3 regions of the Streptomyces sp. M41 genome follow, and region 3 is predicted to be linked to each of the others. Evidence: riboswitches for the same ligand, from Rfam matches in the RefSeq annotation. Region 3 holds a riboswitch; each other region holds the start of a gene.

Region 1 (7,020 bases), on a different contig from region 3:
GGACACGTCCTGGGCGACGGACGCCGCGAAGAGCTGGTCGTCCGGGTCCTGCACCACCAGCTGGACGGTCGTCCGCAGCCGGGTCAGCCCCTTGCGGTCATGGCGGACCGGCACACCCTCCACCGCCAACCGGCCCTCCTGCGGGCGCAGTCCGCCGCTGAGCAGCCGCATCAGCGTGGTCTTGCCGGTGCCGTTGCGGCCGAGCAGCGCCAGCGCGCGCCCCTCGTGCACATCGAAGTCGAGGCCGCTGAGGACCAGGGGGCCGTCCTCGTAGGCGTAGGAGGCGCCCCGCAGGGTGACCAGGGCGGTGGGCTCGCTCATGGCAGGGCCCTTTCCAGTACGAGGGTGAGGGCGGCCAGCGCCGCCAGCAGGACACAACTCGCGGCTGTGAAACGGACGGAGACCCGGGCCTCGGGCACCAGGACGCGCAGGGTGCCGTCGTATCCGCGTCCGGCGAGCCCGGCCTGGAGCCGGGTGGCCCGGTCGAACGCCCGCACGAAGGCGATGGCGCCGAGCCCGGCCAGGGAACGCCACTGCGCGGCCCGGCTCATGTGGCCGAGCCGAGCCGCCTGGGCGTCCCGGATGCGGCGCACGGAGTCCAGAAGCAGAAAGCTCATGCGGTACGTCACCAGCGCCACGTCGACGACGGGCGCGGGCACCCCCGCCGTGACCAGACGGGGCAGCAGATCGGACATCGGGGTGGTGAAGGCGAACAGCAGCACCCCGAGCGAGGCGGCCGAGGTACGCAGCAACAGCTCGCCGGCCCGCAGCGGACCGTCGTCGGCGAGGGACACGAAACCGTCCGGCCCGCCGACCTGCACGAGCAGCGTCACCGCGCCCGTGACGCAGAAGCCAAGCGGCACGCGGTACGCCCGCCACAGCCGGCGCCCGGGCACGCCCGCCGGCCCGAGCAGCACCGCGAGGGAGGCCACCAGCACCAGGGCCGCGCCCGGCCAGGGCGGCAGCGAGATCGCGAGCACGGTGAGACCCAGCCCGAGAACGGCCTTGTCCACGGGGTGACGGCGGCGCCAGCGACTGCTGTGCGCCGCCGCGTCGATCGGCAGCACGAGAGGTCAGGCCCTCTCGGTCGTCTTCTCCTCGGCGTCACCGGCCGTGCCCGACGTGTCCCCCACCCGCGTAAGCGCCCGCTGCTCACCCTGGCGCCGTCCCCGGTGCACACCGAAGTAGTAGGCGAGGACACCGGCGCCGAGCGCGGCCTGGAGGGCGAACAGGGCGGACTCGATCTCACCGGACGGCGGCTCGTACAGCGGGGTGAACCAGGGCTCGTAGTCCGGCTTGATCTCGGTGATCGCGGTCTCCGCCTCCGCGTCGGCGCCCGCGAACGGCTCCTCCTTGTGATCGCCGAGACCGAAGGCGAGCGGCAGCACGGCGAGCGCGGCCACGACGAGCAGCAGCAGGGCGTTGATCTTCGTGTTCTTGTTCATCGGGCCACCGCCTCGGTCTCGGTCTCGGACCGGGTCCGGGACTGCTTCTTGGTGAGGAACACGCCCAGCCGGGTCAGTTCGCCCTTGCTGGACTGCACCAGCAGCCGCATGACGAGCACCGTGAGGAGGCCCTCGCTCACCGCGAGCGGGATCTGCGTGACCGCGAAGATGGAACCGAACTTGCCGAGCGCGCCCAGGAACCCGCTGCTCGGGTCGGGGAAGGCGAGCGCCAGCTGGACGCTGGTCACGCAGTAGGTGGACAGGTCCGCGACGAACGCCCCGAAGAAGACGGCGACCATCAGCGGCACGTCGTAGCGCCGCAGCAGTCTGTAGATGGCGTATCCCGCCCAGGGCCCGACGATCGCCATCGAGAACACGTTGGCGCCGAGCGTGGTCAGACCGCCGTGCGCGAGCAGCAGGGCCTGGAAGAGCAGGGTGATGGTGCCCAGCACCGCCATGATCGGTGGCCGGAACAGGATGGCGCCGAGCCCTGTGCCGGTGGGGTGGGAGCAGCTGCCGGTCACCGAGGGCAGCTTCAGCGCGGACAGGACGAACGTGAAGGCTCCGGAGGCGCCGAGGAGCAGGGTGCTCTCCGGGTGCTCCCTGACCTCACGGGTGAGTGAACGGACTCCGTGGACTACGAAGGGCGCGGACGCGACGCCCCAGGCGACCGCGTGCGCCGGAGGCAGGAAACCCTCGGCTATGTGCATGGCTCAGCAGACCCTCTCCAGCACCTCGTGGATGGTTGACGCGCCCCGGCCGGTCTCCTGGCTGACGGGTACCACCGCCCGTGCTCCGCCTTCCCGGGTCCGAAGACCCAGTGGCTGCCCGCAGGGGCTGGAGCCGGACTTCCCGATTCACAGTGGCGAGGGCCGCACCGGCATCACACCGGATTTCCCGTTCACCAAGGCGTGGTGACAGTAGTGCCAGGACAGGGTGGCTGACAAGCGCGCCTCGGGGGCGTGAAAGTGGCGTTCGCCCGCTTCATGGCGAGTCTCCCCATCGGCGCGTAACGTGACGGAGCATGAAGATCCTCATCAGCGCCGACATGGAGGGCGCCACCGGCGTGACCTGGCCGGGCGATGTGCTGCCCGGGACTCCGCAGTGGGAGCGGTGCCGGGGGATGTTCACCTCGGACGTCGATGCCGCCGTGCGGGGCTTCTTCGACGGGGGCGCCGACGCCGTCGTCATCAACGAGGCGCACTGGTCGATGCGCAATCTTCTGCTCGAACGGCTGGACGAGCGGGCCGAGATGCTCACCGGCCGGCACAAGGAGCTCTCCATGGTCGAGGGCGTCCAGCACGGGGACGTGGACGGCATCGCGTTCGTCGGCTATCACACGGGCGCCGGCATGGAGGGTGTTCTGGCGCACACCTACCTGGCGAACCAGATCACAGGGGTGTGGCTGAACGACGTCCGGGCAAGCGAGGGACTGCTGAACACGCATGTCGCCGCCGAGCACGGCGTCCCCGTCGTGCTCGTCACCGGCGACGACCTGGCCTGCGAGGACGCGCTCGGGTACGCGCCCGAGGCACTGAAGGTCGCCGTGAAGGACCATGTCTCGCGGTACGCGGCGGTGTGCCGTACGCCGGGCAGGACCGCGGCCGACATCCGCGCTGCGGCCGAGCGGGCGGCCGCGCTGGCGGTTCGTCAGGAACCGCTCGCGGGCGGCCCGTTCACGGTCGCCGTCGAGTTCGACGCCGAGCATCTGGCCATGGCCGTCACCGTAGTCCCGGGTGTGGAACGGATCGGGGAGCGGAAGGTGGCGTACACGACCGAGCGCATGTACGAGGGAATCCGTACCTTCAAGGCAGTGACCACGATCGCCTCGGCAGCGGTGGAGGAGCAGTATGGCTGACCAGCAGGCACTGGACGAGGTCGGCACGTTCACCTCCGACCTCATCCGCATCGACACCACCAACCGCGGCGGCGGGGACTGCCGGGAGCGCCCCGCCGCCGAGTACGCCGCCGCGCGGCTGGCCGAGGCGGGCCTGGAGCCCACCCTGCTGGAGCGCACCCCGGGACGTACGAACGTCGTGGCCCGCGTCGAGGGCGGCGACCCGTCGGCGGACGCACTGCTCGTCCACGGTCACCTCGACGTGGTGCCCGCCCAGGCCGCCGAGTGGAGCGTGCACCCCTTCTCCGGGGAGATCCGGGACGGGGTCGTCTGGGGCCGGGGCGCCGTCGACATGAAGAACATGGACGCGATGATCCTGGCCGTCGTACGGGCCTGGGCACGGCAGGGCGTACGGCCCCGGCGCGACGTCGTGATCGCGTTCACCGCCGACGAGGAGGCGAGCGCCGAGGACGGCTCCGGGTTCCTCGCCGACCGGCATGCCGGGCTGTTCGAGGGGTGCACCGAGGGCATCGGCGAGTCCGGCGCCTTCACCTTCCACGACGGCGGCGGACGGCAGATCTACCCCATCGCGGCCGGGGAACGCGGCACCGGCTGGCTCCGGCTCACCGCCCGGGGACGGGCCGCGCACGGGTCCCGGCCCAACAAGGAGAACGCGGTGACCCGTCTCGCCGCCGCCGTCACCCGGATCGGCGACCACGAATGGCCGCTGAGGCTGACCCCCACGGTCCGCGCCGCCCTCGTCGAACTCGCCGCGCTGTACGGCCTGGAGACCGACCTCGGTGACGTGGACCGGCTGCTGGAGAAGCTGGGCCCGGCGGCCGGGCTCGTCGAGGCGACCGTCCGCAACAGCGCCAACCCGACCATGCTGGAGGCGGGTTACAAGGTCAACGTGATCCCGGGGGAGGCGGTCGCCCACATCGACGGACGGTATCTCCCGGGTGGCGAGGACGAGTTCCGCGCCACCCTCGACCGGCTCACCGGTGCGGACGTGGACTGGGAGTTCCAGCACCGCGAGGTGGCCCTCCAGGCGCCCGTGGACTCGCCGACGTACGCCCGGATGCGCGCCGCCGTCGAGGAGTTCGCGCCCGAGGGGCACGTGGTGCCGTACTGCATGCCCGGCGGCACGGACGCCAAGCAGTTCTCCCGGCTGGGCATCACCGGCTACGGCTTCTCCCCGTTGAAGCTGCCGGAGGGCTACGACTACGGCGCCATGTTCCACGGCGTCGACGAGCGGGTGCCCGTCGAGGCGCTGCACTTCGGCGTCCGGGTACTCGACCGTTTCCTGCGGACTGCCTAGACGAGGTGGGGAAGACAGTGCGGACACTGGCGTACGGCTCCTGGCCCTCGCCCATCGACGCGGCGCTCGCCGCGGCACACGACGGGCACCCCGAGTACGTGGGTTTCGTCGGAGAAGAGGCGTGGTGGACCGAGCCACGGCCCACGGAGGGCGGCCGGCGCACGCTGGTGCGGCGCCGGGCCGACGGCCGAGAGGAGTCGGTCCTGCCCGCGCCGTGGAACGTGCGCAGCCGGGTCCTCGAGTACGGCGGACAGCCCTGGGCCGGGGAGATGGCCGACGGCCGGCCGCTCGTCGTCTTCGTCGACTTCGCCGACCAGCGGCTCTACCGGTACGAGGAGGGCGGCGAGCCGCGTCCGCTGACCCCTGTGTCGCCGGTGGGCGGTGGACTGCGCTGGGCGGAGCCGCAGTTGCTGCTCGATCGCGGTGAAGTGTGGTGCGTACTGGAGGAGTTCACGGGGGAGGGGCCCACCGACGTCCGGCGCGTCCTGGCCGCCGTCCCGCTGGACGGCTCGGCCGCCGACGACCGGGGAGCGGTGCGCGAACTCACTGACGACCGGCGCCGGTTCGTCACCGGCGCCCGTGTCTCGCCCGACGGGCGGCGCGCCGCCTGGCTCGCCTGGGACCACCCTCGCATGCCCTGGGACGGCACCGAGCTGCTAGTCGCCGACATCGGCGCCGACGGCACCCTCGGCGTCCCCCGGACCGTCGCCGGCGGTCCGCAGGAGTCGATCCCGCAGGCCGACTGGTCGGACGACGGCCGGCTGCTGTACGCCAGCGACCGCGGCGGCTGGTGGAACCTCTACCGCGACGGCGAACCCCTGTGCACGCGAGAGGAGGAGTTCGCCGGGCCGCTGTGGAAACTCGGCCTGCGCTGGTTCGCCCCGCTGGCCGGCGGGCTGATCGCCGTCGTGCACGGCCGTGGCTCCACCGCCCTCGGCGTGCTGGATCCCGAGACCGGCGAGATCGTCGACGCGGCCGGCCCCTGGACCGAGTTCGAGCCGACGCTCGCCGCGCTGGACGAGCGGATCATCGCCGTCGGCGCCAGTCCCCGCAGCGCCCACGAGGTGGTCGAACTCGACACCCGCACGGGCCGGGCCCGGGTGATCGGAGCCGAGCACGACGACGCCGTCGACCCCGCGTACTACCCCGAACCGCAGATCCGCACCATCACCGGCCCCGCCGGACAGGACGTCCACGCGCACATCTACCCGCCCCACAACCCCGGCTGCGTGGCCCCCGGCGACACCCCGCCGCCCTATGTGGTGTGGGCGCACGGCGGCCCCACGTCGCGGGCGCCGCTCGTGCTCGACCTGGCCATCGCCTACTTCACCTCGCGCGGCATCGGCGTCGCCGAGGTCAACTACGGCGGCTCCACCGGATACGGCCGGGAGTACCGCGACCGGCTGCGCGAGCAGTGGGGCGTGGTCGACGTGGAGGACTGCGCGGCGGTGGCGCTCGCCCTCGCCGACGAGGGCACCGCCGACCGCGCCCGGCTGGCCATCCGCGGCGGCAGCGCGGGCGGCTGGACGGCCGCCGCCTCGCTCACCACCACCGATGTGTACGCCTGCGGCACCATCCTCTACCCGATCCTCGACCTGGCCGGCTGGGGCACCGACGAGACCCATGACTTCGAGTCCCAGTACCTGGAGAGCCTCGTGGGCCCGCTCGCCGAGGTCCCCGCGCGGTACGCCGAGCGGTCGCCGGCCGCGCACGCCGACCGCCTCACCGTGCCCTTCCTGCTGCTCCAGGGCCTGGACGACGTGATCTGCCCGCCCGCCCAGTGCGAACGGTTCCTGGCCCGCCTGGAGGGGCGCCGGGTACCGCACGCCTACCTCGCCTTCGAGGGGGAGGGCCATGGATTCCGGCGGGCGGAAACGATGATCCGGGTCCTTGAGTCCGAACTCTCCCTGTACGCCCAGACCTTCGGCCTGCACCCGTCCGGCATCCCCACCCTGGAGCTCACCGAGTGAACCCGACCGTACGGCCACTGGCCCGGCCGCCCCGCCTCGCCCCCGGCGCCCGGGTAGCCGTGGTCGCGCCCAGCGGGCCGGTGTCCGAGGAACGTCTCCAGGCCGGGTTGGACGTGCTGCGCGGCTGGGACCTCGACCCGGTGCCGGCGCCCCATGTCTGCGCTCGCCACCGCGACCTGGGCCACCTCGCGGGCACGGACGCCGACCGCGCCGCCGATCTGCAGCGCGCCTGGTGCGATCCGTCCGTCGACGCCGTGCTGTGTGCCCGGGGCGGCTACGGGGCGCAGCGCATGGTCGACCTCCTCGACTGGGCGGCGATGCGGGCGGCCGGGCCGAAGGTGTTCGTCGGCTTCAGTGACATCACGGCGCTGCACCAGGCCTTCGCCACCCGGCTGGGCCTGGTCACCCTGCACGGGCCGGCCGCGGCCGGGGTGGACTTCGTCAAGAACG
Region 2 (7,020 bases), on a different contig from region 3:
CTCTCGCGCTTTGTGCCTCACCGATGAACCCCCTTGTGCTTGTGGCCGTGGCGGTACTGCTCGTCGGGGCCGAGGCGCTTGTGGCGCCCCGGCCCTCGGGATGTGCGGATCAGGACTCGGACAGCTCGCCACGCACCGTGCGGGCCGCGGCGACCAGGTTCTCCAGGGAGGCGCGGGTCTCGGGCCAGCCGCGGGTCTTCAGGCCGCAGTCGGGGTTGACCCAGAGCCGTTCGGCGGGGATGGCCTTCAGTCCGGTGCGCAGGAGTTCCGCCGCCTCCTGGGTGCTCGGCACCCGCGGCGAGTGGATGTCGTAGACACCCGGCCCCGCCTCGCGCGGGTAGCCGTGGGCGGCGAGTTCGCGGGCGACCTGCATGTGGGAGCGGGCGGCCTCCAGGCTGATGACGTCGGCGTCGAGGTCGTCGATGGCCTGGACGATGTCGCCGAACTCGGCGTAGCACATGTGGGTGTGGATCTGGGTGTCCGGCCGCACAGAGCTGGTGCTGAGCCGGAACGCCTCGGTCGCCCACGCGAGGTAGGCCGGGTGGTCGGCGGAGCGCAGGGGCAGGGTCTCGCGCAGCGCGGGTTCGTCGACCTGGATGACCGAGGTCCCGGCGGCCTCCAGGTCGCTCACCTCGTCGCGCAGGGCGAGGGCGACCTGGCGGGCGGTGTCGCCGAGGGGCTGGTCGTCGCGGACGAAGGACCAGGCGAGCATGGTGACCGGTCCGGTGAGCATGCCCTTGACCGGGCGGGAGGTGAGGGACTGGGCGTACGTCGTCCAGCGCACCGTCATCGGTTCGGGGCGGGAGATGTCGCCGGCCAGGATCGGCGGACGGACGTAGCGGGTGCCGTAGGACTGGACCCAGCCGTGCTGGGTGGCGAGGAAGCCGGTGAGCTGCTCGGCGAAGTACTGGACCATGTCGTTGCGTTCGGGCTCGCCGTGCACGAGGACGTCGATCCCGGTCTTCTCCTGGAAGGAGATGACTTCCTGGATCTCGGCCTTGATGCGCTCCTCGTAGCCGGCCGTGTCGGTCCGCCCGCCGCGCAGGTCGGCGCGTGCGGTGCGCAGTTCGCCGGTCTGCGGGAAGGAGCCGATGGTGGTGGTCGGCAGCAGGGGAAGGCCGAGATGGGCGCGCTGGGCGGTGGCCCGCTCGGCGTACGGCTGGGAGCGGCGGGCGTCGGCCTCGGTGACGGCGGCGGTACGGGCGCGCACGGCCGGGTCGTGGGTGATCGGCGAGCCCGCGCGGGAGGCCAGGTCGGCCCGGTTGGCGGCGAGTTCGGCGGTGATCGCGCCCGTGCCCTGGGCGAGGCCCTTGGCGAGGGTGACGATCTCGGCGGTCTTCTGCTTGGCGAAGGCCAGCCAGCGCAGGATCTGCGGCTCGATGTCCCGCTCCAGGGCCGTGTCGATCGGCACGTGGAGGAGGGAGCAGGAGGACGACACGTCGACGCGGTCGGCCAGCCCGAGCAGGGTGCCGAGCGTGGCGAGGGACTTCTCGAGGTCGTTGACCCAGATGTTGCGGCCGTTGACCACGCCGGCGACCAGGCGCTTGCCGGGCAGTCCGCCGACGGCGGCGAGCGCGTCGAGGTTGGCGGCGGCGGACTCGGTGAAGTCCAGGGCGAGGCCGTCGACCGGTGCCTTGGCCAGGACGGGCAGGGCGTCGCCGAGCCGGTCGAAGTACGAGGCGACCAGCAGCTTCGGCCGGTCGGTGAGGGCGCCGAGATCACGGTAGGCGCGCTCGGCGGCGTTCAGCTCGGCCGGGGTGCGGTCCTGGACGAGGGCGGGTTCGTCGATCTGGACCCATTCGGCGCCGGCGGCGCGCAGGTCGGCGAGGACCTCGGCGTACACCGGCAGCAGGCGGTCCAGCAGGGTGAGCGGCTCGAAGTCCGCGGCCACGCCGGGGGCGGGCTTGGCGAGCAGCAGGTAGGTGACCGGGCCGACCAGGACGGGGCGGGCGGTCAGGCCCTGGGCGAGGGCTTCCTTGAGTTCGGCGACCTGCTTGGCCGAGTCGGCCGTGAAGACGGTGTCCGGGCCCAGCTCCGGCACCAGGTAGTGGTAGTTCGTGTCGAACCACTTGGTCATCTCCAGCGGCGCCACGTCCTGGGTGCCGCGCGCCATGGCGAAGTAGCCGTCGAGGGTGTCGGCCGTGACGGCGTCCCGGTGGCGCTCGGGGATCGCGCCGACCATGACGGTGGTGTCCAGGACGTGGTCGTAGTACGAGAAGTCACCGGTGGGGACCTCGTCGATGCCGGCCTCGGCCAGCTGCTGCCAGTTGGTACGGCGCAGGTCGGCGGCAGTGGAGCGGAGGGTGTCCGCGGTGACGCGGCCCTTCCAGTAGCCCTCGATCGCCTTCTTCAGTTCCCGGTTCTGTCCCTGGCGGGGGTAGCCGTACACGGTGGACCGTGTTGCCGCGGCTGCGGGCTTGCTGGTCACGGAGATCTCCTTCGCGAGATGAATCCCTGAGATCCCGGCGACGGGACGAGAGCGCGAAGGGGTGACGAAACCGGACGGACCGGAGCGTGCGCGGCAAAGGCACGGTTCGTCCGTCTGGTATGTACGCCGACCCGCCCTCGAGGTCACCGGGATGCCGCGCACGGAATGGTCCGCGCACGGGCAGTTGGCAGGTCTTCGGACTCGCGGGCACGCCCTCCGTGACGGAGGACATCTACTGGCCGTCGCTTCCCAGGCCCGGTACGTCGGACCCAGTGCGTATGACGGCGGTCGTTCCCGCTCACCGCTGCGGGGCAGTCCCGGATTCCCACCGGGTTCCCTCTTACGACGCATCCCGCCTGGCGGACGGGGCGAACCAGCTGCGCAGGCCAGCCTACGGGGTGTCGCATCTGAGCAGAGCAGGTCGTCCACTATCCGGATGGTGTGAGGTGGGTCACGGGAACACGGGGTGCGGGAACGCGGAGGCCGGGACGCAGGAGGGCGGGAAGCGCCGCACTCGCGCTTCCCGCCCTTCCCCTGTTCTCGCCGCGCGGGACCCTCATCCCTGCGGCCCGCGGGCCCCTCAGCCCGCGTCGTACCAGGCCCTCAGTCCTGGTCGTAGGTGTGGAACCCGCGGCCCGTCTTCCGGCCGAGGAGTCCCGCCTCCACCATCCGCTGGAGCAGCGGCGGCGGGGCGTAGAGCGGCTCACGGAACTCGTCGTACAGGGACTCGGCGATCGAGGCGACGGTGTCCAGGCCGATGAGGTCGGCGAGCTTCAGCGGGCCCATGGGGTGGGCGCAGCCCAGCTCCATGCCCGTGTCGATATCGGCGGCGGTGGCGAAGCCGGACTCCGCCATCCGGACCGCCGACAGGAGGTACGGGATCAGCAGGGCGTTGACGACGAATCCCGCCCGGTCCCGGGAGTGGATCACTGTCTTGCCGAGCAGTCCGGTGGCGAAGTCCTGCACGGTGGTGACCGTCTCCGGGGACGTGTGCAGGGAGGTCACCACCTCCACCAGCGGCAGCACCGGCACCGGGTTGAAGAAGTGGAGCCCCACGACCCGGTCCGCCCGGCTGGTCGCCATGCCGAGCCGCATGATCGGCAGGGAGGAGGTGTTGGTCGCCAGGATCGCGTCCTCCGCCTCGACGATCTTGTCAAGGGCGGCGAAGATCTCGGCCTTCGCATCTGGGTTCTCGATGACGGCCTCGACGACGAGCTGCCGGTCGGCGAGGTCGTCCAGGCTGCCGGTGAAGACCATGCGGGCGAGCGTGTCCTGTGCGGCGGACTCCTCCAGTTTGCCGCGGCGCACCGCGCGCTCCAGCGACGCCGCGATCCGGTCCCGGGCGGCGCGGGCCGCGACCGCGTCCACTTCGCAGACCACGGTGTCGAGTCCGGCCCGTGCGCACACTTCGGCGATTCCGGCGCCCATCTGCCCGCCGCCGACCACGCCGACGCGCGTGATGTTCCCGCTCATGCTCCGGCCTCCGCCCGCTTCACCAGGTGACGGCTGTAGGCGTCCGGGGTGAAGAACAGCGGCAACTCGCCCGCCAGCGCGGTCCGTTCGAACAGGGCGCGGATCTCGTCGACGGGCGCCCAGGGGTACTCGGCGCCGAGCGCGACGATCTCGTCGTCGAGCAGCCGCAGTACCGTCTCCCGGTCGATGACCCGGTGACGCAGCCACTGCCAGATCTGCACGCGGGCGATCTCGGCGGTGGCCGCGTCCTCCATCAGGTCGTACAGGGCCACGGCGCCCTGGCCGCGCAGCCAGGCGGCGAAGTAACGCAGCGCGACGGCGATGTTGGTGCGCACGCCTTCGGCGGTCGGCGGTCCGCTGATCCGTCGCACGGACAGCAGGTCGGCCGCGGTCACCTCGACGTCGTCGCGGGTGCGGTCGAGCTGGTGCGGCCGCTCGGCGAGGACCCCGTCGAACACCTCACGGCAGACGGACACCAGGCCCGGGTGGGCCACCCACGACCCGTCGAAACCGTCCTCGGCCTCGCGCTCCTTGTCGAGGCGGACCTTGGCGAGCGCCGCCTCGTTGGCGGCCGGGTCCTTGCCGGGCACCTCGGCGGACATGCTGCCGATGGCGTGGGCGCCGCGCTTGTGGCAGGTGCGGACCAGGAGTTCGGTGTAGGCGCGCATGAAGGGGGCGGTCATCGTCACCTTCGCCCGGTCGGGGAGAAGGAAGTCGGTGCGGTGACCGAAGGTCTTGATCAGGCTGAACAGGTAGTCCCAACGGCCCGCGTTGAGACCCGCGCTGTGCTCACGCAGCTCGTAGAGGATCTCCTCCATCTCGAAAGCGGCAGTGAGCGTCTCGATCAGGACGGTGGCGCGGATCGTGCCGCGCGCGATGCCGAGGAGTTCCTGGGCCAGGACGAAGATGTCGTTCCACAGCCGGGCCTCGTAGCGGTTCTCCAGCTTCGGCAGGTAGAAGTACGGGCCGTACCCGGCGTCGATCTGCCGCTGGGCGCAGTGGAAGAAGTACAGGCCGAAGTCGACCAGCGCGGCGGGAACCGGGCCCCCCTCGAACTCCAGGTGCTCCTCGTCGAGGTGCCAGCCGCGCGGCCGCACCATGATCGTGGCGAGCTGGTCGCTCTCGCCGAGCCGGTACTCCTTGCCTTCCGCGGACGTGAAGTCGATCCGGCGCTCGATGGTGTCGAGCAGGGTGAGCTGCCCGCCGACGACGTTGTCCCAGAGCGGGGCGGTGGCGTCCTCGAAGTCCGCCATCCAGACCTTGGCGCCGGAGTTGAGCGCGTTGACGGCCATACGGCGGTCCGGGGGGCCGGTGATCTCGACGCGGCGGTCGGTCAGGCCGGGCGCGGGCGGCGCGACCTGCCAGGTCGGGTCGGCGCGGACGGCGGAGGTGACCATGGGGAAGTCGAGCGGGGAGCCCGATGCCAGCCGCAGCACCTGCCTGCGGCGCTCCTTCATGAGGTCCCGGCGGCGCTCGGAGAAGGCGGCGGCCAGATGGCCGACGAAGTCGAGGGCGGCGGGCGTGAGGATCTCGTCGTGCCGGTGACCGGGAGCGGCGAGGACACGGACACGGTGGGTCAGTGCGGTGGTGGACATCGGGCTCTCCTGAGGGACGGAGCGAGGGTGGGAGCGGAGGGGCGGACGGAGACGGTCGTTCGGCCCCCCGCTCGACCGGTGGGGCCGGGCAACGCGGGATGCCCGGCCACGGGCGGCCGGTTCGGCCGAGGTACGGCCGCACCCGCGGCCGACGAACCGGCCTAGTGGAACTGCTCTTCTTCCGTGGAGCCGGCCAGCGCGGTGGTGGAGGAAGCGGGGTTGACGGCGGTGGAGACCAGGTCGAAGTAGCCGGTGCCGACCTCGCGCTGGTGCTTGACGGCGGTGAAGCCCTGCGCCTGCGCGGCGAACTCCTTCTCCTGCAGGTCGACGTAGGCGGTCATGCCGTGATCGGCGTAACCGCGGGCCAGGTCGAACATGCCGTGGTTGAGGGAGTGGAAGCCGGCCAGCGTGATGAACTGGAACTTGTAGCCCATGGCGCCCAGTTCACGCTGGAACTTGGCGATCTGGTCGTCGTCCAGCGCGGCCTTCCAGTTGAACGAAGGCGAGCAGTTGTAGGCCAGCATCTGGTCCGGGTACTGGGCGTGGATGGCCTCGGCGAACTCGCGGGCCTGGGCGAGGTCCGGGGTGCCGGTCTCGACCCAGATCAGGTCGGCGTACGGGGCGTAGGCCAGGCCGCGGGCGATGACCGGCGCCATGCCGTTCTGCACCCGGTAGAAGCCCTCCGCCGTGCGCTCGCCGGTCACGAACTCGGCGTCGCGCTCGTCGACGTCGCTCGTGATGAGGTTGGCGGCCAGCGCGTCGGTACGCGCGATGATCACCGTGGGTGTGTCGGCAATGTCGGCCGCGAGGCGGGCCGCGTTGAGGGTGCGGATGTGCTGCGAGGTCGGGACGAGGACCTTGCCGCCGAGGTGGCCGCACTTCTTCTCGGAGGCGAGCTGGTCCTCGTAGTGGATGCCGGCCGCGCCGGCCGCGATCATGCCCTTGGTCAGCTCGAAGGCGTTGAGCGGGCCGCCGAAACCGGCCTCGGCGTCCGCGACGATCGGCGCCAGCCAGTCGGTGGTGTCGCCCGCGTTCTCGGCGGTGGCGATCTGGTCGGCGCGCAGCAGCGCGTTGTTGATCCGGCGCACCACCTGCGGCACCGAGTTGGCCGGGTACAGGCTCTGGTCGGGGTAGGTGTGCCCGGCCTGGTTGGCGTCGGCGGCGACCTGCCAGCCGGACAGGTAGATCGCCTGGAGCCCGGCCTTGACCTGCTGCACCGCCTGGCCACCAGTCAGCGCGCCGAGCGCGTGGACGTAGTCGAGCTCGTGCAGCTGGCGCCACAGCCGCTCGGCCCCGCGCCGGGCCAGGGTGTGCTCCTCACGGACGCTGCCGGAGAGCCGGACGACGTCCTCGGCGCTGTAGGTGCGCTCGATGCCCTTCCACCGGGGGTCGGTGGCCCAGCGCTGAACCAGCTCCTCGGCCGCCTGAGTCCTCGCGTCTGCCATGACTGTCACCGTCTCCTCGGTCTGTCGCGGATGCCAATGCCGTACCGCCCTCGGCGGTGGGTGGCACTGCGTGTCGTTT
Region 3 (7,020 bases):
ACGTGGGAAGACGGCGCAGCCGCGTTTGATTTCCGCTCACCGTTCATGCGGGTATTTTACGACCGCTTTGCACAGTTTTGGGAGTCGTTTGGCGTGATCGTCGCGTGTGCTCTCCGCTCGCGGATCATGGCTCACGCTGGGCATCGTCGACGGGTCCGCGCTGGTCCGACGGGTCGGCGTCCCCGGCCGGTGGCCCCTCGACGTCCCCCCGCGGCGGGCGCAGCATGCTGAGGGCGATGGAGACGGCCAGGATGGTGGCGATCACGGCGAGGCTGACCGGCGAGGGAATCTCCGGGATGTCTTCGCTGATCATTTTGTGGGAGGCCTGGAGGATCAGCTTGACGGCGATGAAGGAGAGGATCAGTGCCAGGCCCTTGCTCAGGTAATGGAAGCGGTCGAGCAGACCGGCGAGCATGAAGTACAGGGCGCGCAGGCCCAGGATGGCGAACGCGTTGCTGGTGTAGACGATGAAGGCGTCGCTGCTGACGGCCAGGACGGCAGGCACGCTGTCGACGGCGAAGACGAGGTCGGCGGCCTCGATCGCGGCGACGACGGCGAGCAGCGGGGTCGCGACGCGTTTCCCGGCTTCCTTGACGAAGAAGTGGGGGCCCGCGTACTCGTCCCGCACCGGGACGATCTTGCGCAGCAGCCGCACGGCGATGCTCTTGCCGGGGTCGAAGCTGTCCTCCTCCTCTTTGAGGATCTTGTACGTGCTGTAGAAGAGGATCGCGGCGAAGACGAACAGCACGGCGGTGAAGCGGCTGACCACCGCCACACCGGCGGCGAGGAAGACGCCCCTGAAGACCAGGGCGCCCAGGACGCCTAGGAACAGCACACGGTGCTGGTAGGCGCGGGGCACCTTGAAATAGCTGAAGATCAGCGCGAAGACGAAGAGGTTGTCGACCGACAGGCTCTTCTCCAGCAGCCATGCGGTGGTGTACTCCACGCCGGCACTCGTGCCGACCACGAGGAACACCACGGCGCCGAAGACGACGGCAAGGCCCACCCAGACCCCGCTCCAGGCGGCGGCCTCCCGGAAGCCGATGACATGCGCCTGCCGGTGCGCGAGCAGATCCACCGCCAGCGACACCAGCACGGTGACCGCGAAGACCATCCACAGCCAGAACGGCACGTCATGCACAGGCCCGGCCCCTCACCCGATCGACCGGCACTCTCCTCCTTCCGAGTCTGGAGCATGCGGCAGGGAGTTGCCTCCCCGGCGGCGCGCACGCAAGCGTCCGCCGAAGGAGGGGCGCCCGTCATGTGACGGGCTGGTCCGCCTCGACCGCCAGCTGTGTGCCCGCCGGCGACTCTGAGGGGAGGAAGGTCACCTGGGGAGCGCCCGTGCTGGGATGGACGGCCACCTCGCTCGCCACCCCGTACACCTCCGCCAGCAGGCGGGGCGTGAGGATCTCGGAGGGCGGACCCGAGGCGGCGACCCGGCCGGCCCGCAGCAGGTAGAGCCGGTCGCAGTAGTACGCGGCCAGGTTGAGGTCGTGCAGGGCCACCACAACCGTGGCCGGCAGACGGCGCAGCGTGCCGAGGACCTCCAGTTGATGGCGTATGTCGAGGTGGTTGGTGGGCTCGTCGAGGACCAGGAGGGAGGGCTGCTGGGCGAGCGCGCGGGCGATGAGCGCCCGCTGGCGTTCACCGCCGGAGAGGCGGTCGAAGGGACGGTCGGCCAGATCGGCGGCGTCCACGGCCGTGAGCGCCCTGTCTATGAGCTCGGCGTCCTCGGGGGTGTCTCCGTCGAGGAGGCGCTTGTGGGGTGTGCGGCCCATGGCGACGACCTCGCGGACCGTCAGGTCGAAGTCGGCACCCGGTTCCTGGACCACCGCCGCCACGGTGCGGGCCAGTTGCCGTACGGGAAGCCGCCAGGCGTCGGTGCCGTCGACCAGGACCTGGCCGCCGGCGGGGCGAAGGACGCGGTAGACGGCGCGCAGCAGGCTGGACTTGCCGCTGCCGTTGGGGCCGACCAGACCGATCACCTCGCCCGGCCGGGCCACGAGCGAGACGTCCCGCACGAGGCGGTGCGCGCCGGCGGTGAGCGTGAGGCCGTCGACGACGAGTTCGGTCGCGGTCATGCCACTCCTCGGTCGGTGGCCCGCCGGGCGTCCCGGCGCATCAGCCACAGGAAGAACGGCCCGCCGCACAGCGCGGTGAGCACGCCCACAGGGATCTCGACGGGTGCGGCGACGGTGCGTGCGGCGATGTCGGCCCAGATGAGGAAGACCGCACCACCGAGCGCCGCCGTCGGCAGGACGCGGCGGTGATCGCCGCCGACGAACAGGCGCACGATGTGCGGCAGCATCAGGCCGACGAAGCCGATCGGCCCGGCCGCCGCGACCAGCACGCCGGTGACCAGGGAGAGCAGCACGAACATACGACCGCGGAACCGGGCCACGTCCAGTCCCATGGTGGTGGCGGCCTCCTCGCCCGCCAGCAGCAGGTTCAGATTGCGGGCCTGTACGAGAAGGACGCCGATGCCCAGCAGCATGGCCGCGCTCGGCAGCCACAGCGTGCCCCAGTTCACGCCGCCGAGTCCGCCCAGCGTCCAGGCGAGGACGGCGCGGGCCTCGTTGCCCCGGTCGGTCGTGAGCAGCAGCAGGTCCAGCACCGCGGTGAGCACCGCAGCGATCGCCACGCCGGACAGCACCAGACGCACGGACGTGATCCGGCCGCCGGTACGCGCGGTGGCGTAGACGAGCATCAGTGCCCCCAGCGCGCCGACGAACGCGGCCACCGACAGGGACACGGGCCCGAACAGCGAGGCTCCGAACACGATCACCGAGACCGCGCCGAGGGACGCCCCGGAGGACACCCCCAGCAGATAGGGCTCCGCGAGCGGATTGCGGATCAGCGCCTGCATGGCGGTGCCGACCACCGCGAGCCCGGCACCGGTCACCGCCCCGAGCAGGACGCGCGGGGCGCGCACGTCCAGCACGATGGTCTCGCGCGCCCGGGACCAGTCCGGCTCCGTCCATCCGGCGCCCAGCGTGTGTGTCACGATGCCCCACACCTGGCCGGGCGGTACCTGAACCGACCCGATGGCGAGGCCGGCGGTGGCGGACAGGACGAGCAGGGCGGCGAGCACCACCACGGCGACGGTCATGCTCCCCCGGCCCGCCCCCTTGCCGCCCCGCGGGGGGCGGCCGACGAGCGGGCCGGAGGGTGTGCTCTTCGTCGGTGCCGTCACCGGAAGCTCTCGGGGTGCAGCCCGCGGGCCAGGTCCTCGACCGCGTAGGCGGACCGGACGCCGACCAGGGTCGCGGTCAGCGGCAGCACCACGAACCGCTTGTTCTTGACGGCCGGCACATCCGCCAGGGCGGGCTGGGAGAGCAGGAACTTCTTCTTCTGCTCGACGCTGCCGGCGTCGGCGTAGTCGTAGATGGCGATGACTTCGGGCTTTCGTTCGACGACCTGCTCCCAGGAGACGTCGCCGAAGACGTCGTCGAGGTCGGCGAAGACGTTGTTGCCGCCGGCCAGCCGGATCAGTTCGGTGCCCAGGCTCTTGCCGCCCGCGGTGAAGGCCGTCTTGTCGCCGCTGTCGTACACGAAGACGGGCACGTCGCTCTCGCCCTCGACGGCCGTGGACGCCTTGTCCACCTCGCTCTTCAGGTCGGTCACCAGCTTGTCGGCGCGCTCGGAGATGCCGAAGATACGGCCGATGGTGCGGATCTCGTCATAGGTGTCCTTCATCGTCACCTGCTTCTTGCCGCAGTACTCGCGGTTGAGATAGGTGTCGATGCCCGCGTCGGCGAACGCCTTGCGGGAGCGGCCCTCGTTCTCGTCGAAGGCGCTGCCGTAGCCGCCGTAGACCAGGTCGGGCTCGGCGTCCAGGAGCTTCTCGAACGACGGTTCCTTCGCGGCCAGTTCGGGGATCGCCGCGAAGTCCTTCTGCCATCGGGGCAGGACGGCCGAGTCGGGGAAGGCGGTGCCCACCATGCGGTCCTTCAGACCGAGAGCGAGCATCAGTTCCGCCGGGTGCTGATGGATCGTGACGACCCGGGAGGGCGGCTTGTCGTACGTCGTCTCGACGCCGCAGTTGTCGATGGTGACGGGGAAGCCCGCCGCCGACGGTGCGGTCTTCGGATCCTGGGCCGCCTCGCCGGACGAGCCGCAGCCGGCCGTCAGCAGGGTCGCCGCCAGGGCGACGGCCGCGGCCGTGGCGCGCAGGGCGTGGCGTCGGCGGGCAGGGGTGAACAGCGGGGGACGGGTCGTACCGTCGTACACGTAGAGCCTCCTGGGGAGTCCGCGCTCCTCGGATCGGGCCCGCGACAGGCCAGTTTCCTGACTCCCGGATCGCTGTTCCCCCTGCCTTCCCACGCAGTGCGCAGTGGCGTGCGGAAGGGGTGCACTCCCCGGTCACAGTGGCGGGACCGTGCCGGATTCGCACCGGCTTCCTGATGTCCCGTCGCGGCGATGACCTGGTGATAGTACGTTCCCCGCCGTCGGCGTCAAAAGGGCGTGCGCGCCCGCCCGCACGCCCCGCGCCTCTTCACACCCCTCGAGCCGCCCGCACGCCCCCATCAGCGGTCATGTCTCGCGGACCGCCCGAAGCACCAGCCGCTCGGCGTCCGCGTCATAGGGGCGGCCGTCGAATCCGCCGAAGACCTCCACCCGGCCGAACCCCGCCTCCCGCACCATCCGCCGCAGTTCCACTGCGCTGTACACGAACCACACGAGCGTGGCCCGGGTGACCCGCTCGCCACGCACCAGCACCCAGTCGCTGCGCAACCGGGCCCAGTCGTCCAGCACGGTGTCGGTCTGCACCAGCACATCATCCCCCTGGCGCACCACCTTCGGCGGCGTCACCCTGCGGGCCAGCAGCTCCTTGCCCGCGAGGTCCAGCACGAGAGTGCCGCCGGGGGCCAGGCAGGTGTGCATGGTGCGCAGCACCCGCGCGTTGTCGGCGGGGTCCTCGAAATAGCCGAAGGAGGTGAACAGGTTGAGGACGACGTCGAAGGCGCCCGGCGCCTCGAACTCCCGCGCGTCGGCCTGCACATACGTGACCTGCGCACCGAGGTCGGCGGACCGCTTGCGTGCACGGTCCAGCATGGCCGGGCTCAGGTCGACCCCGGTCACCTCGTGACCGAGACGGGCGAGCGGCACGGTGAACACCCCCGGCCCGCAGCACAGATCCAGCACCCGCGACGCGGCCGGGAAGGACAGCAGGGGAGAGGTGCCCAGCAGTTGCTCGGCCTGCTCGTGGCGCTGTGCCGAGAACAGGAAGTCGTGGAACTCCGTCCAGAAGTCATCGTCCTGGAACCCGCCCGTTCGTGTCACGCCGCTTGATTTCGTGCCGCTTCGTGTCGTGTCGCTCTGTGTCATGCCGCGTCAGTGCTCCTTGGTCGTCGCCGGGTCGGCCGCTGAGTTCGTCACCGTGGGAGTCGGACCGCCGTGCTGTGCGGCGGCACAGTGGCAGCAGCAGAGGGGGCAGCAGGACGCACTGCGCGGCGGCCAGCAGCCAGAACCAGCCGGTGTTCCCGGCGCGTTCACAGACGCCGTACACCTGCCCGCCCAGCACGCCGCTCGCGCAGGCTCCGAGCCCGGCGGCGAGCCGTTGCCGGCCGAAGACCACGGCGTCGGAGCACGGGCTGCGGCGCAGCGCCTCCAGGTCGTTCTTGAGGAACAGCACGATGTCGCCGAGGGTGATGAGGGCCCCGCCCGCCAGCAGGGCCGGCCGTGTGCCGATCGCCAGGACGGCCAGCCCGGCGCCCAGGCCCGTGAAGCCGACCGCGAGGGCCAGGGCGTACGGCATGCGCCGGATCAGCCCGGACGCGGGCGGCTGTACGGCGATGACCAGCGCGAAGCAGAGCAGCAGCACGAGGCTGTAGAACTCGCTGGAGGCCCGTTCGACGGCGTACACCGCCACATAGTGCTGGAAGTGGAAGTACAGGTAGAACGCGAGCGCGTTCGCGGCGAAGGGCAGGACCGCCACACCGGTCCACAGGCCGCGCCCGGCTGCCCCTTCGTCCGCCCGCCCCTCCCCGGCGGCAGCCGGCAGCCGGGCGTGGCCCGCGGTGACGAGGACGAACAGCGCCGTCACGGCCACGAACAGCCAGCCGGGCGAGGACAGTACGAACGGCCCGGCGACCAACGGCCCCACCGCCATGCCCGCGTTGAGCGCGGCGTTGCCGGCCGACAGGAACGCCGGGCGGTGTTCTTCGCCCACACCGTGCACCAGATACGCCTTGTTGGCGGGCAGGTACAGGGCGGCGCCGCAGCACGTGAGGATCAGTGCCGCGACGGCCAGGGGCGGCCAGCGCAGCGCCAGCAGCAGGCCCGTGAAACCGGCCGTGCGCACGATCAGCGCCCACAGCATCGTGCGGCGCAGTCCGATCCTGTCCGCGAGGGCGCCGCCGACGATGCCACCGGAGAACTGCACGAGGGACGCCGCCGCCAGTACGACGCCTACCGCACCCAGACCCATGCCGAGCCGTTCGTGCAGGAACACGGACATGAACGGCAGGACCATGAAACTGCCGAGCGGAATCAGGAACGAGCTGAGCAGCAGGAAGCGCAACGGACCGTCGAGCATGGCCATCGCGGACCGCAGTCCCGTCCCGCCCTCGACGCGGTCAGCCACAGAGGGGCTGCCCGTCTGCCGGGGCGGGGAGCACGAACGGCTCGGTGCGCACGCGCACGGTGTTGGCGGCGGCCACGGCGCGGTGCGTGGCCAGTTCCGCGGTCTCCGCCTCCGCGTAGACGATGCCCGCGTAGCCTCGGCTGTCCGTCAGATGCTCGATGGGCTCGCCCACCCGCTTGACCGGATACCAGGCCGGTGACCCCGGCAGATCCGCCATGCGCTCCAGCCCGTCGACACCGGTGAACACGCCGGGCGCGGCCGGGTATCCGAGCACGAAGGCCACGGCCGGGCCACCGGGCGGTTCGGCGTCCATCAGGCGGGGCCGGCGGCCGAGCGCGGTCTCGATCATCGCCTCGTACACGTTGACTCCGAGCGCTCGGCACAGGCCCTCGCCCACCAGGGCGCCTCCGATCCGAGGGTTGATCTCCACC

Evidence for each region. A riboswitch is a leader RNA that binds a small molecule or an ion and turns the genes downstream of it on or off. The one in region 3 is predicted to bind cobalamin.
Region 1: linked by a shared signal. The riboswitch ahead of ACHBTE_RS01015 (energy-coupling factor ABC transporter permease) and the one ahead of ACHBTE_RS15110 (ABC transporter substrate-binding protein) in region 3 are both predicted to bind cobalamin.
Region 2: linked by a shared signal. The riboswitch ahead of metE (5-methyltetrahydropteroyltriglutamate--homocysteine S-methyltransferase) and the one ahead of ACHBTE_RS15110 (ABC transporter substrate-binding protein) in region 3 are both predicted to bind cobalamin.

Annotation. Positions count from the first base shown of each region.
Region 1 is NZ_JBIMKE010000001.1:213,567-220,586, forward strand. Features, by position in the region: gene ACHBTE_RS01000 (energy-coupling factor ABC transporter ATP-binding protein) at 1-321, opposite strand, end outside; gene cbiQ (cobalt ECF transporter T component CbiQ) at 318-1,067, opposite strand; gene ACHBTE_RS01010 (energy-coupling factor ABC transporter substrate-binding protein) at 1,074-1,445, opposite strand; gene ACHBTE_RS01015 (energy-coupling factor ABC transporter permease) at 1,442-2,155, opposite strand; cobalamin riboswitch at 2,185-2,391, opposite strand; gene ACHBTE_RS01020 (M55 family metallopeptidase) at 2,470-3,303, shown strand; gene ACHBTE_RS01025 (M20/M25/M40 family metallo-hydrolase) at 3,296-4,600, shown strand; gene ACHBTE_RS01030 (LpqB family beta-propeller domain-containing protein) at 4,606-6,570, shown strand; gene ACHBTE_RS01035 (LD-carboxypeptidase) at 6,567-7,020, shown strand, end outside.
Region 2 is NZ_JBIMKE010000001.1:86,433-93,452, forward strand. Features, by position in the region: gene ACHBTE_RS00390 (hypothetical protein) at 1-21, opposite strand, end outside; gene metE (5-methyltetrahydropteroyltriglutamate--homocysteine S-methyltransferase) at 110-2,428, opposite strand; cobalamin riboswitch at 2,597-2,821, opposite strand; gene ACHBTE_RS00400 (3-hydroxybutyryl-CoA dehydrogenase) at 3,032-3,901, opposite strand; gene aceB (malate synthase A) at 3,898-5,496, opposite strand; gene aceA (isocitrate lyase) at 5,658-6,941, opposite strand.
Region 3 is NZ_JBIMKE010000009.1:176,663-183,682, forward strand. Features, by position in the region: gene ACHBTE_RS15095 (TerC family protein) at 125-1,141, opposite strand; gene ACHBTE_RS15100 (ABC transporter ATP-binding protein) at 1,260-2,084, opposite strand; gene ACHBTE_RS15105 (FecCD family ABC transporter permease) at 2,081-3,196, opposite strand; gene ACHBTE_RS15110 (ABC transporter substrate-binding protein) at 3,193-4,233, opposite strand; cobalamin riboswitch at 4,263-4,446, opposite strand; gene ACHBTE_RS15115 (methyltransferase domain-containing protein) at 4,537-5,286, opposite strand; gene ACHBTE_RS15120 (MDR family MFS transporter) at 5,255-6,547, opposite strand; gene ACHBTE_RS15125 (ATP-grasp domain-containing protein) at 6,582-7,020, opposite strand, start outside.